4 regions of the Arthrobacter sp. TMS2-4 genome follow, and region 4 is predicted to be linked to each of the others. Evidence: predicted binding sites of a transcription regulator. Region 4 holds the regulator's gene; each other region holds the start of a gene.

Region 1 (3,696 bases), on a different contig from region 4:
AGGGTCGCCCGCCACTCATTCACCTGGCCCGCCTCCAGGGCTGCCATTGTGTGGGGCATCTCCGTCACCAGCGCCCGGGCCAGGCCGAGCAGCCGGCCACCGCGTGCTGGGGACTCGCGGCGGGCCAGGGCGAGCTGCGCGGCCACCCCGCGACCCTGCTCAACGGCAGGGACACCGGCCGCGGCATCGCACTGACGCCGGACCAGATCGAACGCCACCGCGGCCCGCGCCTGCCGACCCGCGATCGCCGACTTCAACTCCTCCAGGGCACGCACCTCATCGATCAACGAAGCACCATCCGCCGACATGGGCAGGGAGCCCATCGCGTCGATCAGATCCCCCACCCAGCCAACACTCACGCGACCGGCCGGAACCGCACCCGACCCGGCAGAACCACCGATATCGGCGGTTTCGGGAGGAGCGTTCCGGCTGCTGTCCATACTGAATTCTCCCAACCACCACCGACATTATTGGGGTCGTCGCGGCCAGTCGCTGCACGGGAAATCTCCGTGGATTGCAGCTGGGGAAGCTCGTCCGACCATGCATTCCGCCGGCGCTGTGGTGAGCGCCGGATGCCGTCGATCGAGTGAGTAAGGACGCGACGAACGAACGGCGCCTTTCGACCTCCGATCGCGAGGACACAAGCTTCCGCCGGGACGCGCCGGATCACCTCGGAGGCGTGATCCCCAGCCGGGCGATCCGGCGGTAGATGGTCGCGCGGCTGATGCCGAGCTCCCGCCGCGGCGGCAGTCACCGTGGCCCCCGGCTGCGCCAGGCATCAAACGATCTCGTCGCGTTCGAGCGTCTCGATCCGGCTCAGGTGCGTGCCGCACCGCCCCAGGGTGTGGGCGGGCAGATGCCGCACGTCGATCCGCGGGGGTCCCGGCGGCGGGTTCCAGGCCGTCGCGCCGCAGTCGGAACACGCCAACTCTGGGGCCCTGCTTCTGACGTCGGCCCTGCGACGGCCCGAGCATCAGGGCCGTGGCGTTCCCGGCCGCCGACTGCGCGAGGGCCAGCAACCACTCGGCGGACGCATCGGACCAGGTGGTGATGTTGACGCACCCCTTGAGGGTCCCGCTGGCCGGGTCGAAGACGGGTGCTGTAATGCTCCTGCGCGCACCAGGGCCGGGGAACGGTCGGCCAGCGCCAGCCCCATCCCGTTGGTCCCGGCGTCGCGCTCGGAGTAGGTGAAACCGGGGGCCAGGTGCACCCGGTCGAGCGCCCGCAGCATCGGGCTTCCGGCGTGACATCGTGCTCCCCGACGGCGTGAAGGACGAGGACATCCGGGCGAGCTACACCGACGGCGTCCTGGACGTCAGGACGCCGCTTCCGGATGATGCAACGCGCTGCCGGCCCTCCCAGGAAGCTCCCCATCAGGCGGGGCTGACCAGCACCATCAGCAGGGCCGGCGCCCGCCGGGACGACGGCGTCCCGGCGGTGTCGCCGCGTGGCAAAATGAGGCCGTGACCACCGCACCCTCCGACGCCCGCATCACCGTCCGGCCCGTCCAGCCCGAGGACTACGACGACGTCCGCCGCATCACGCGCGGCGCGTACCTCGACGCCGGGTACTTCACCGACGAGGCGCACCCGTACATGGCGGTCCTGGCCGATATCGAGCACCGCGCCGAGCACGCCGAGGTCTGGGTGGCCGAGCGCGACGGCGTCATCGTCGGGTCGGTCGCCCTCACGTTCGCTGGCCAGCGGTACACCGACATCGCCGTCGAAGGTGAGCTGGAGTTCCGGATGCTCGCGGTCGATCCGGCCGTGCAGCGCGGCGGCGTGGGCCGCGCCATGGTGGAGCGCATCATCGAGCACGCCCGCACCCTCCCCGGCATCGAGGCCGTGAGCCTGACGAGCGGCTCCGACATGGTGCGGGCGCACCGCCTCTACGAGTCGATGGGCTTCGTCCGCGTTCCGGGCCGTGACTGGGAGGTCCCGAACGAGGACATCCTGCTCTGGGTCTTCCGCCTGCCGTTGGAGGCGCACGCTGCGCCGTCGTCGGACGCCGCCCCCGCTGGTGCCGGGCGCCGCACGCGCCAGCACTAGACTGGAGGCAGATACCCACCTCCGACTTCCAGGGGAGATCCATGGCCGAGATCAACCGGGACGACGTCGCGCACCTTGCGCGGCTCGCCCACATCGATATGACCGACGACGAGCTCGACCGCATGGCCGGGGAACTCGCGGTGATCGTCGATTCCATCAAGAGTGTGAGCGAGGTCGCCGGCGACGACGTCCCCGCAACGAGCCACCCGATCCCGCTGAGCAACGTGTTCCGCGACGACGTCGTGGGGGAGACCCTCAGCAACGAGGAGGCCCTCCTCGGCGCTCCCGACAACGCCGACGGCCGCTTCAAGGTCCCTGCAATCCTGGACGGGGAGTAACCCATGACAGACCTGATCCACCTCTCCGCCGACGCCCTCTCGCAGAAGCTCGCCGCGAAGGAGGTCTCCGCCGTCGAGGCGACGCAGGCCTACCTGGACCGCATCGAGGCCGTGGACGGCGCCATCAACGCGTTCCTGCACGTCAACACCGACGAGGCGTTGCTCGTCGCCGCCGGGGTCGACAAGGCCCGCACCGACGGCGATACCCTTCACCCGCTCGCCGGCGTCCCGATCGCCGTGAAGGACCTGATCGTCACCAAGGGCCAGCCGACCACGGCCGGGTCGAAGATCCTCGAGGGCTGGCAGAGCCCGTACGACGCCACCGTGGTCCGCAGGCTCCGCGCCGCGCGGATGCCGATCCTGGGCAAGACGAATCTCGACGAGTTCGCGATGGGCTCCTCCACCGAGCACTCCGCGTTCGGACCCACGCGCAACCCCTGGGATCTTGACCGCATCCCCGGCGGGTCCGGCGGCGGGTCCGCGGCCGCCGTCGCCGCGTTCGAGGCACCCCTTGCGCTCGGCACCGACACCGGCGGCTCCATCCGCCAGCCGGGCGCCGTCACCGGCACCGTCGGCGTGAAGCCGACCTACGGTGGTGTCTCCCGCTACGGCGCGATCGCCATGGCCTCCTCGCTCGACCAGATCGGTCCCGTGTCCCGCACCGTCCTCGACAGCGCACTGCTGCACGAGGTCATCGGCGGGCACGACCCCCACGACTCGACGTCGCTGACCGACCCGGTCGGCGCCCTGGTCGAGGCCGCCCGCCTCGGCCAGGTCGAGGGCATGCGCATCGGCGTCATCAAGGAGCTCCAGGGCGAGGGCTACCAGGCCGGCGTCCTCACGCGCTTCCACGAGTCGCTCGAACTGCTGCGCTCGGCGGGCGCCGAGATCGTCGAGGTCTCCTGCCCCAACTTCCGGTACGCGCTCAGCGCCTACTACCTGATCATGCCGTCGGAGGCCTCCAGCAACCTGGCCAAGTACGACGGCGTGCGCTTCGGCCTGCGCGTGGTGCCCGACGGCATGCCCACGATCGAGCGCGTCATGGGCGCCACCCGCGCGGCCGGCTTCGGCGACGAGGTCAAGCGCCGCATCATCCTCGGCACGTACGCCCTGAGCGCCGGCTACTACGACGCCTACTACGGCTCGGCGCAGAAGGTGCGCACGCTCATCCAGCGCGACTTCGCCGCCGCGTTCGAGCAGGCCGACGTGCTCATCTCGCCCACTGCGCCGACCACCGCGTTCAAGCTGGGCGAGAAGCTCGACGACCCGCTGGCGATGTACCTGAACGACGTCGCCACCATCCCCGCGAA
Region 2 (3,696 bases), on a different contig from region 4:
GCAGCGAAGGGGAAGGCGGACATCCCCGGCGCCTGCGGGCCGTCGTTCCCCGGGCCGGTGGTATCGGCGCCGCCACCGGCAGGGTGGTCCGGAAGGTCGAACAGGGTGGGGTCGGCGGGAGTCATGACCCCATTCTCGCCCGGGCGGCCGGACCGTGCCGGTCGAATGACAGTGGTGTCATTCCCTACTACCATGGAGTGACAGTTGTGCCCGCTGAAGGAAGGCGACAGGGGAGATGGCCGAGCCACAGCGGCATTCGGACGACGCGACGTCCGGGACGGACGACCGGCTGGCCCTGGGCGACCGCGAGCAGCGGATGCTCGCCCTCGAACGCGAATGGTGGAAGTACTCCGGCGCCAAGGAACAGGCGATCCGCGATCTCTTCAGCATGTCGGCCACCCACTACTACCAGGCGCTCAACGCCCTCATCGACACCGAAGCGGCCCTCGCGCACGACCCGATGCTCGTCAAGAGGCTGCGACGCCTCCGGTCCACCCGGCAGAAGGCACGCTCGGCCCGCCGGCTCGGCGCGGACATCTAGTACGTCCCGCCATCTCCGACGAGCGAAGGACCACCCACGCCCATGACTGATCACCCGCGGGACGAATTCGACCGCGTCCCCGCATCGTCCGCACGCCAGGGGGTCCACCGCGAGCGGCTCGTCCCGGCACGGTCGAGCGGCCTCGGACTCAAGATCACCGTCGTGGTCCTGGCCCTCCTGATCGGTCTGGGTGCGTTGTTCCTCCTTCCCCGCCTCGGCCTCACGGGAGGGAGCGACGCAGTGACGCCGTCGTCAAGCCCCGCGGTCTCCGCGACGGAGGGCCGAGAGGCGACGACGGAGCCTTCGGGTACAGCCTCCGCCGGTCCGACGGGCGAGCCGAGCGGGACGGCGACCGCCGGAGCGTCCGCCGATCCGGCGGGGACGGCGGACCGGGCCCAGACCGTCAACGTCCTCAACGGCACGGGCTCGCCGGGACTGGCGACGGTGGCGGCAGGGCGGCTTGCCTCGGCCGGTTGGACGTCGGCTCTCCCCGGGAACTGGGCGGGTGCCCCCGTGGACGCTTCCGTCGTCTTCTACAACGGCGAGGATCAGCGAGCCGACGCGGAAGCCGTGGCCGAGGACCTCGACATCACGAATCTCGTCGAGAGCACCGATGTCTCGCCCGCGATCTCCGTGGTCCTCGGCCCCGGGTATCAGTAGCGATAGCGCCTCCGGCCCCGGTCCGGCGTTCTGCAGGGCCGGGGCGACAGGGTTGGTGGCCCCGCCGCCCCTCAGGGCGAACCCTCTGCGGTGCCTTCTGCTGGACCCGCAGTGAGACGCATCATGAGTCGACCGCCTGATGATGCGCCCGGGCCACGGGGCAAAGTCCCCTGACGCCCTCCGCTCGGGTGGCCGTCCGCACAGGTGCCCGTCGGACGCCCGTGATGCGGGTCCGGTCCCGGGGCTGTCCGCAGACGCAGCGGGTGAATCGAGCACCACCGGGCGGCCCGGGCGGGTTGCACTCATAGGGTGGGAGTGCTAATTATTGAGTTAGCACTCGCGCGCGCAGACTGCTAAGACTGTGCGTGGCGCGTGAAGCAGGCAAACCTCTGTGGTGGGGGCGGGGCAGGAGCGTGAAAGAGATCGTTCCGGCGTCGCCCGGCCGTCGCGGGCACCACACGCAGGCAAGCATTCACATGCTGAAATGCAACCGTCCCGAAAGGACCTAAGCCGTTATGGCCAAGATCATTTCTTTTGATGAAGAGGCCCGCCGCGGCCTCGAGCGGGGCCTCAACATCCTCGCTGACGCCGTCAAGGTGACCCTCGGCCCCCGTGGCCGCAATGTCGTGCTCGAGAAGAAATGGGGTGCCCCCACCATCACGAACGACGGCGTGTCCATCGCCAAGGAGATCGAACTCGACGATCCGTTCGAGAAGATCGGCGCGGAGCTCGTCAAGGAGGTCGCCAAGAAGACGGACGACGTCGCAGGCGACGGAACCACCACCGCTACCGTGCTCGCCCAGGCCCTGGTCAAGGAAGGCCTGCGCAACGTCGCGGCCGGTGCCGACCCCCTGAGCCTCAAGCGCGGCATCGAGAAGGCCGTGCAGGCCGTCACCGAGGAGCTGCTCGCTTCCGCCAAGGAGATCGAGACCAAGGAGCAGATCGCTGCCACGGCCTCCATCTCGGCCGGCGACAACGAGATCGGCGCCCTGATCGCCGAAGCCCTCGACAAGGTGGGCAAGGAAGGCGTCATCACCGTCGAGGAGTCCAACACCTTCGGGCTGGAGCTCGAACTCACCGAGGGCATGCGCTTCGACAAGGGCTACATCTCGGGCTACTTCGTCACTGACGCTGAGCGCCAGGAGACGGTCCTCGAGGATCCCTACATCCTCATCGTGAACTCGAAGATCAGCAACGTGAAGGATCTCGTCGCCGTCCTCGAGAAGGTCATGCAGTCGGGCAAGCCGCTGCTCATCATCGCCGAGGACATCGAGGGCGAAGCCCTCGCTACCCTCGTCGTCAACAAGATCCGCGGCACCTTCAAGTCCGTCGCCGTCAAGGCTCCGGGCTTCGGTGACCGTCGCAAGGCGCAGCTCGCCGACATCGCCATCCTCACCGGTGGTCAGGTCATCGCAGAGGAGGTCGGCCTCAAGCTCGAGACCGCCACCCTCGACCTGCTCGGCACGGCCCGCAAGGTCGTCGTCACCAAGGACGAGACCACCATCGTCGAGGGTGCCGGCGACGCCGACGCCATCGCCGGGCGCGTGGCCCAGATCCGTGCCGAGATCGACAACTCCGACTCCGACTACGACCGCGAGAAGCTGCAGGAGCGCCTGGCCAAGCTGGCCGGCGGCGTTGCAGTCATCAAGGCCGGCGCCGCAACGGAGGTCGAGCTCAAGGAGCGCAAGCACCGCATCGAGGACGCCGTCCGCAACGCGAAGGCGGCCGTCGAGGAAGGCATCGTCGCCGGTGGTGGCGTGGCCCTCATCCAGGCCGGCGCCAAGGCGTTCGCGAACCTCAAGCTCACGGGCGACGAGGCGACGGGCGCGAACATCGTCCGCGTCGCCATCGACGCACCGCTCAAGCAGATCGCCTTCAACGCGGGCCTCGAGCCCGGCGTCGTCGTCGACAAGGTCCGCGGCCTGCCCGCCGGCCACGGCCTGAACGCGGCCACCGGCGAGTACGAGGACCTCCTCGCCGCCGGAGTCAACGACCCCGTGAAGGTCACCCGCTCGGCCCTGCAGAACGCGGCGTCGATCGCTGGCCTGTTCCTCACCACCGAGGCCGTCGTGGCCGACAAGCCGGAGAAGGCAGCACCTGCCGGCGGCGGCGACGACATGGGCGGCATGGGCGGTATGGGCGGCTTCTAGTCCCCACCGCCTGCGCGGAACCCGCGCAGAGCACGCACACAGGGCGGCATTCCCGGACACGGGAGTGCCGCCCTCTGCATGCCTGGACACTCTGCAGTACACCGGGCGAAGGCGCCTGCTGCGCGTACCACCGATGCCGCCGTGCCGGTCCGGCGCCACCGGGCTCGGTATCGCCCGTTCGGTTCCGCTCGGTTCGGTTCCGCCCGACTCAGCTATGCCCGACTCAGCTATGCCCGACTCAGCTATGCCCGGCTCGGTTCCGCCCGGCTCAGCTATGCCCGGCTCGGTTCCGCCCGCTCAGGTCCGCCCGGCTCGGTTCCGCCCGGCTCAGCTATGCCCGGCTCG
Region 3 (3,696 bases), on a different contig from region 4:
TGGGGACGATCAGCCCGAGGAACGGAATGGCTCCGACGACCACGACGACGACGGCGCTGATGAGGCTCACGAGCACGAGGCCGAGGTTCATGGTGCGCCGGTAGTCCAGCCCGAGGTTCGTGGTGAACTCCTCGCCCATCCCGGCGACGGTGAAGCGGTCGGCGCAGAGGTAGCCGATGACGGCGAGCACCGCGACGATCCACAGCAGTTCATAGCGGCCGCGGACCAGCCCCGAGAAGTCGCCGATCATCCACGTGGTGAGGGTCTGCAGCAGGTCGAACCGATAGGCGAAGAAGGTGGTCACCGAAGCGATGACGCCGCCGAGCATGATGCCCACCAGGGGGACGATCAGGGTGTTGCGGAAGGGGATGCGGGCCAGGACGGCCAGGAAGAGGGCCGTCCCGGCCATGGCGAAGAGGGCCGCGACCAGCATCTTCCCGAGGATCGGCGCCCCGGGCAGGAAGAGCGTGGCCACGAGGATGCCCGCGGTGGCCGACTCGACCGTCCCCACGGTGGAGGGTTCCACGAACCGGTTCCGGGCCATGAGCTGCAGGATGAAGCCGGCGATGCTGAGGGCGACGCCGGCCAGGAGGACCGCCAGCGTGCGCGGCACCCGGCTGACGAGGAAGGTCTGCCGGACATCGGCGTCGCCGGCCAGTAGGTCCGCGGGCGAGACGTCGGAGACACCGACGAAGAGGCTGACGAGGGCGAGCAGCAGCACGGTCCCCCCGGCCAGCCACAGAGAGGCTGATCGGGAGGAACCGTGCTGCTGCGCCGGGCGCTGCGGCCGGAGTGCGGGTGCTGTCATGGAGGCGCCTGCGCGGGATGCGGTCGGCGGGTCAGGCCGCGACAGCCTCGCTGACGGCGGACACCATGGCGTCGAGGTTGTTCAGGCCGTAGCCGATCAGGTACCAGCTCGCGGAGTCGAGGTAGGTGATGGCCCCGTTCTTCGCGGCATCCGTCCCGTTCACGAGCTCGTTGTCGAGGACGGCCGCACCTGCCGCTCCCGCCTCACCGATGGCTGCGTCACGGTCGATCACGAACAGATGGGCGGGGTTGACCTCCGCGATGTACTCGAAGGAGACGGCCTCGCCGTGCGTGCCCTCACTCTTCACCTCGGCGGCGGGTTCGACGCCGAGCACGTCGTGGATCAGGCCGAACCGGGAGCCTGCGCCGTACGCGGTGACCTCGCCCGCGCTGGTCATCAGGACGAGGCCATTGCCCGCGGAGGCGGCAGCGTCCTTCGTCTCCGCTATCGCGGTGTCGAGGGCGGCGAGACGGTCGGCGGCCTCGTCCTCCACGTCGAAGATCCGCCCGAGCGACGTGGTGTTCTCCGTGAAGCTCGCCATCGGGTCGGCGGCGTCGACGCTCAGGTCGATGGTGGGAGCGATGTCGGAGAGCTCGTCGTAGGAATCGGCGACGCGGCCCGAGATGATGATCAGGTCGGGTGCGGCCGCGGCGATCGCCTCGAAGTCGGGTTCCTTCATGGATCCGATATTGGTGATGTCCCCGCCCTGGTAGGCCGAGAGCTGCTTCGGCAGGGTGCCCTGCGGGACGCCGTCCACCCGGACACCCAGCGCGTCGAGGGTGTCCAGGGCGCCGAGGTCGAAGGTGAAGACCTTCTGCGGATCCACCGGCACTTCGGTGGTTCCCTGCGCGTGCTCGACCGGCTGGGTCGAGGAGGCTGCAGGCTCGTCGGCAGCGTTGGAGGAGCCGCCGCACGCCGTCAGCGCGAGGGTGGCCGCGGCGGCAGCGGAGAGGACGGCAAGGCGCACGTGAGACATGGGAAGAACTCCGGAGGAAGGGCCGGGCGGGCCGGCGGCGAAGAGGTAAGGAAAGCCTTACCTGGGGAATCTAGGCGACACCCGACCTATTACGCAAACGAAGCATGACGTATTGGTCCGCGGCCGCAACTGGGTGGCATGGATTGGCACTCGCCTTGACCGAGTGCCAGCCCTTGCATACAGTCTGAGTTGGCACTCACTCATCGTGGGTGCTAATCCCGAGGGAAGCGTTCGCCGGCACCGCGACGACGGTTCACGCCCAGCCCGACGGCCCCCAGCCCATCTGGTACCGAACGCAAAGGAGAGCCCGTGTCGGTCTCTATCAAGCCGCTTGAGGATCGTATTGTTGTCCGCCCGCTCGAAGCCGAGCAGACCACTGCTTCCGGCCTCGTCATCCCGGACACGGCCAAGGAGAAGCCCCAGGAGGGCGAAGTCGTAGCTGTCGGACCCGGCCGCGTCGATGACAACGGCAACCGCGTTCCCGTCGACGTCGCCGAGGGTGACGTCGTCATCTACTCGAAGTACGGCGGAACCGAGATCAAGCAGGGCGGCCAGGAGTACCTCGTGCTCTCCGCCCGCGACGTCCTCGCGATCGTCGTCAAGTAACACCCCGTTTGGAGAAGCCCCGGCCCGAAGTGGCCGGGGTTTTTCTCGCTGCACAAGCCTGAAAGGAACCAATCAATGGCAAAGCAGTTGGAATTCAACGACGCCGCCCGCCGTGCCCTCGAGGCCGGCGTGGACAAGCTCGCGAACACCGTCAAGGTGACGCTGGGCCCCCGCGGACGCAACGTCGTGCTCGACAAGAAGTGGGGCGCCCCCACCATCACGAACGACGGCGTCACGATCGCCCGCGAGGTCGAACTCGACGACCCGTACGAGAACCTCGGCGCCCAGCTCGCCAAGGAGGTCGCCACCAAGACGAACGACGTCGCCGGTGATGGCACGACCACCGCCACGGTCCTCGCTCAGGCACTCGTCAAGGAAGGCCTCCGCAACGTCGCCGCCGGCGCCGCCCCGGGGCAGCTCAAGCACGGCATCGAGGTGTCGGTCCAGGCCGTCGCCAAGCGCCTGCTCGAGAACGCCCGCGAGGTCGTCGGTCAGCAGACCGCCGACGTCGCATCCATCTCCGCGCAGAGCACCGAGGTCGGCGACCTCCTCGCCGAGGCCTTCGACAAGGTCGGCAAGGATGGTGTGATCACCATCGAGGAGTCCTCCACCACGCAGACCGAGCTGGTCCTCACGGAGGGCATGCAGTTCGACAAGGGTTATCTCTCGCCGTACTTCGTGACCGACGCCGAGCGCCAGGAAGCCGTCCTCGAGGACGCGCTCATCCTCATCAACTCCGGCAAGATCTCCTCGCTGGCGGAATTCCTTCCGCTGCTCGAGAAGGCCCTGCAGGCCGGCAAGCCGCTGTTCATCATCGCCGAGGACATCGAGGGCGAGGCCCTCTCCACGCTGGTGGTCAACAAGATCCGCGGCACCCTGAACGTCGTCGCCGTCAAGGCTCCCGGCTTCGGTGACCGCCGCAAGGCCATGATGCAGGACATCGCCACCCTCACAGGTGCGCAGGTCGTCTCCCCGGACCTCGGCCTCAAGCTGGACCAGGTAGGCCTCGAGGTGCTCGGCTCCGCACGCCGGATCACCGTCACCAAGGACGCCACCACCATCGTCGACGGCACCGGCAGCGAGTCCGACGTCGCCGACCGCGTGGCGCAGATCCGCGCCGAGGTCGAGCGCACCGACTCCGACTGGGACCGCGAGAAGCTCCAGGAGCGCCTCGCGAAGCTCGCCGGCGGGATCGGCGTCATCAAGGTCGGCGCCGCCACCGAGGTGGAACTCAAGGAGAAGAAGCACCGCATCGAGGACGCCGTGTCCTCGACGCGTGCCGCCCTCGAAGAGGGCATCGTCGCCG
Region 4 (3,696 bases):
GCTGGGCGATCCGGGACTCCTTGGTGCCCGGGAGCAGATGGTCGACGAGGATGCCGAGCCTGCGCTGCGGTCCGGGACCGAAGGCGCGGATGGCGCCCTCGAGGTCGTCCACGCCGTGCAGCGGCTCGACGACGATTCCCTCCAGGCGGAGATCGTCGCCCCACACCTTCTCGACGAGTTCGGCGTCGTGCTGACCCTCCACCCAGATCCTGCTCGCGCGGGCAGTCCTCGCCCGCGCGTTCTCCACCCGCACGGATCCGGAAGCGGTGCGGGTGGCGGCAGTCCTGGCGGCAGGGGCGGCGGCCGGCACGGGCGCGACGACGTGGATCGGGCGGCCGTCGAGGAGGAAGCCGTGGCCGAGCCTGAACGTCCGCGTCTTGCCGCGCCGGTCCTCGAGCACCATCACGTGGAGCCCGCCCGATTTCTCCACCCGGATCACCGCGCCCACGAACCCGCTCTGCACGTCTTCGAGGACCAGATCCTTCTGCACGGGGACATCCGGGAGTTCCACCCGCTTCGGAGCCGATATGTCGTGGGCACCCCAGCCGTAGTCCATCCCGGGTCCGTCCTTCCCGCGGGGGCTCCGGCGGTCTGCCGCAGCCCGGGATCCCAATGCTAACAATCGAAGCGGACGTACTAGACTTGGCACTTGGGTGTGTCGAGTGCTAACCGCCGGCAGCCGCCCGCGGCGCGTGCCCAGAGGAACGGATCCGGAGGTGACACAGGAGTGAGTGAACCGCGACGCCTGGAGGTGCTCCGGGCCATCGTCGAGGACTACGTCCATTCCCGGGAGCCGGTCGGGTCCAAGGCCCTGGTGGACCGACACCGGCTGGGGGTGTCCTCGGCCACCATCCGCAACGACATGGCCGTCCTCGAGGAGGAGGGCCTGATCGCAGCTCCCCACACGAGCTCGGGACGCATCCCGACCGACAAGGGCTACCGCCTGTTCGTGGACCGCATCTCCGAGGTGAAACCCTTGTCGGCGCCGGAGAAGAAGGCCATCCAGACTCTCCTGGAAGGTGCCGAGGACCTCGACGACGTCATGGACCGCACTGTGAGGCTGCTGGCGCAGATCACCCACCAGGTGGCCGTCGTCCAGTTCCCCCGCGTCGGTGGGGCGTCCGTCCGGCACATCGAATGCGTGCTGCTGGCGCCGCAGCAGGTCCTCGTGGTCCTGATCGCGACCAACGGCGCGGTCCAGCAGCGCATCGTGCGGACCTCCGAGGACATCGAGGAGTCCGAGCTGGCGGAGCTGAAGCAGCGCATCCTGTCCGCCGTGGCGGGATTGAAGCTCACGGCGCTGCCGGGCGGGCTCGCCGTGGCCCTCTCCCAGCTCCCTCCGGGGCTTCGAGCCCACGGGGGTACCATCGTGAAGGCGCTCGAGCAGCTTGCCGGGCTCGGGCGGGACGACCGCATCCTGCTCGCCGGGACGGCCAACCTGGCCCGCTCGACCGGGGACTTCCCGCTGAGCATCGGCCCCGTCCTGGAGGCGCTGGAGGAGCAGGTGGTCATGCTCCGGCTGCTGTCGGAGATGGAATACGACGCCCGCGGGATCTCGGTGCGGATCGGGAGCGAGAACCCCTACGGAGGGCTGTCGGAGGCCTCCGTGGTTGCCACGGGGTACGGACCGGACGCCGGAGCGAAGCTCGGGATCCTCGGCCCCACCCGCATGGACTATCCGACGACGATGGCGGCCGTACGCGCCGTCGCCCGCTACCTCTCGAGGATCCTCGAGGAATAACGGGGCAGCGGGCCGCGGTTCTGGGTTGTCGACGGCCGCCCAGGGCCAACCATGGCCTTTCCGCCGGTATCGCCGGCGAGCAGACGACAGAACGTTCAACAGGAAGTGATGTGCAGGAGTGAGTAATCACTATGAAGTCCTCGGTGTAGCGCAGGGTGCGACCGGGGAGGAAATCAAGAAGGCGTACCGCAAGCTCGCCCGGAAGCTCCACCCCGACGTGAACCCGGGCCCGGATGCGTCCGAGGAGTTCAAGCGCGTCAGCCACGCCTACGAGGTCCTGTCCGACCCCCAGAAGCGGCGGGTCTACGACACCACCGGCAACGAGAACGGGACCGACAGCGGCTACGGCGGGGGCTACTCGGGCTCGGGCTTCGCCTTCCAGGACATCTTCGAGACCTTCTTCGGCGGTGGCGGCGGCCAGCAGTCCGGCGCCCCCTCGCGGACGCGCCGGGGACAGGACGCGCTCATCAACGTGCGCATCGACCTGAAGGACGCGGTCTTCGGCACCAACAAGAAGATCGAGGTGGACACCGCGGAGATGTGCCCCTCCTGCGACGGCAGCTGCTGCCAGCCCGGCACCTCGCCCCGGACCTGCGACATCTGCGGCGGCTCGGGCCAGGTCCAGCGGGCCGTGCGCTCGATCCTCGGCCAGGTCATGACGAGCGCTCCCTGCGGCACGTGCCAGGGCTACGGCACCGTCATCCCCAGCCCCTGCCACGAGTGCAGCGGTGAAGGCCGGGTCCGTGCCCGCCGCACCCTGACCATCAAGGTCCCCGCCGGCGTCGGCACCGGCACGCGCATCCAGCTCGCGGGACAGGGCGAGGCCGGCACGGCCGGCGGCCCCCAGGGCGACCTGTACGTCGAGATCCGCGTCGCCACCGACTCCACCTTCCTGCGGGACGGCGACGACCTGCACGTGACGCTCAGTGTTCCCATGACCGCGGCAGCGCTCGGCACCACCGTGCACCTCGACACCTACGACGGTGACCAGGAACTCGACATCAAGCCCGGGACGCAGTCGGGCGAGATCGTGACCCTTCGGGGCCTCGGCGTCACGCACCTGCGGAGCCAGGGCAGGGGGGACCTGCGGGTCCACCTCAATGTCGAGACCCCACGCAACGTAGACCCGCAGCAGGAGGAGCTCCTGCGCAAGCTGGCCGAGCTGCGCAACGAGGAGTACACCGACGGCCAGCTGGCCAGCAGCGGCTCGGGCGTCTTCGCGCGCCTGCGGGAGCGGCTCGGAAACCGCTGATCATGACGCGTCCCCTGTTCTTCGGGCCGGGCGAGGCGGTCCGTGCAGCGGCCCCCGGCAGCACGTTCGTGCTCGGAGGTGACGAGGGGCGCCATGCCGCGACCGTCCGCCGCCTCGGGGAGGGCGAGCGCCTCGACGTCTCCGACGGCGCCGGCTACCGGATCGGCGGCGTCATCACCGCTGTCGGGACCAGCACGGTCGAGGTCACGGTGGAGGCCGCCGGCCAGGAGCCTGCGCCACGGCACCGCCTGGTCCTCGTCCAGGCCCTGGCGAAGGGCGGCCGGGACGAACAGGCCGTGGAGGCGGCGACCGAACTCGGGATCGACGCCGTCGTGCCCTGGCACGCCGAGCGGAGCATCGTGCGCTGGCGCGGGGACAGGGCCGAGAAGGGCCGGCAGAAGTGGGTCTCCCTCGTCGGGTCCGCATCGAAACAGTCGCGGCGATCGTTCGTACCGGAGGTCCACGCCGTGATGGACACCGCGCGGCTCGCCGCGTGGGCGGCAACGGTCGACCGCATGATCGTCCTCCATGAGGACGCGGACCTCCCGCTCGCCGACCAGGTGTCCGCGTTGCTCGCCGGATCGTCGGATGCGACGTCGACGGCAGTCGTCGTCGGACCGGAAGGCGGCATCGGCGAGGCGGAACTGGGGAAGCTGAGCGCCGTCGGGGCCCGGACCGCGCGCCTCGGCCCGCACGTCCTGCG

The links. The regulator HrcA, encoded in region 4, represses chaperone genes, less so after heat shock. The targets are predictions, from matches to a motif close to TTNGCACTCGNNNNNNNCGAGTGCNAA.
Region 1: the regulator HrcA is predicted to act here: its motif matches at 1,178-1,204, upstream of ACX80F_RS04810 (Hsp20/alpha crystallin family protein).
Region 2: the regulator HrcA is predicted to act here: its motif matches at 1,532-1,558, upstream of groL (chaperonin GroEL).
Region 3: the regulator HrcA is predicted to act here: its motif matches at 1,928-1,954, upstream of groES (co-chaperone GroES).

What each region holds. Positions count from the first base shown of each region.
Region 1 is NZ_JBTNDI010000002.1:369,047-372,742, forward strand. It holds gene ACX80F_RS04805 (HNH endonuclease) at 1-440, opposite strand, end outside; gene ACX80F_RS04810 (Hsp20/alpha crystallin family protein) at 1,252-1,467, shown strand; gene ACX80F_RS04815 (GNAT family N-acetyltransferase) at 1,464-2,048, shown strand; gene gatC (Asp-tRNA(Asn)/Glu-tRNA(Gln) amidotransferase subunit GatC) at 2,090-2,386, shown strand; gene gatA (Asp-tRNA(Asn)/Glu-tRNA(Gln) amidotransferase subunit GatA) at 2,390-3,696, shown strand, end outside.
Region 2 is NZ_JBTNDI010000008.1:7,610-11,305, forward strand. It holds gene ACX80F_RS11305 (uracil-DNA glycosylase) at 1-23, opposite strand, end outside; gene ACX80F_RS11310 (DUF3263 domain-containing protein) at 236-541, shown strand; gene ACX80F_RS11315 (LytR C-terminal domain-containing protein) at 584-1,201, shown strand; gene groL (chaperonin GroEL) at 1,717-3,351, shown strand.
Region 3 is NZ_JBTNDI010000001.1:188,822-192,517, forward strand. It holds gene ACX80F_RS00960 (ABC transporter permease) at 1-808, opposite strand, end outside; gene ACX80F_RS00965 (siderophore ABC transporter substrate-binding protein) at 840-1,784, opposite strand; gene groES (co-chaperone GroES) at 2,094-2,390, shown strand; gene groL (chaperonin GroEL) at 2,466-3,696, shown strand, end outside.
Region 4 is NZ_JBTNDI010000004.1:115,728-119,423, forward strand. It holds gene ACX80F_RS07520 (DUF3097 family protein) at 1-556, opposite strand, end outside; gene hrcA (heat-inducible transcriptional repressor HrcA) at 728-1,741, shown strand; gene dnaJ (molecular chaperone DnaJ) at 1,860-2,993, shown strand; gene ACX80F_RS07535 (16S rRNA (uracil(1498)-N(3))-methyltransferase) at 2,996-3,696, shown strand, end outside.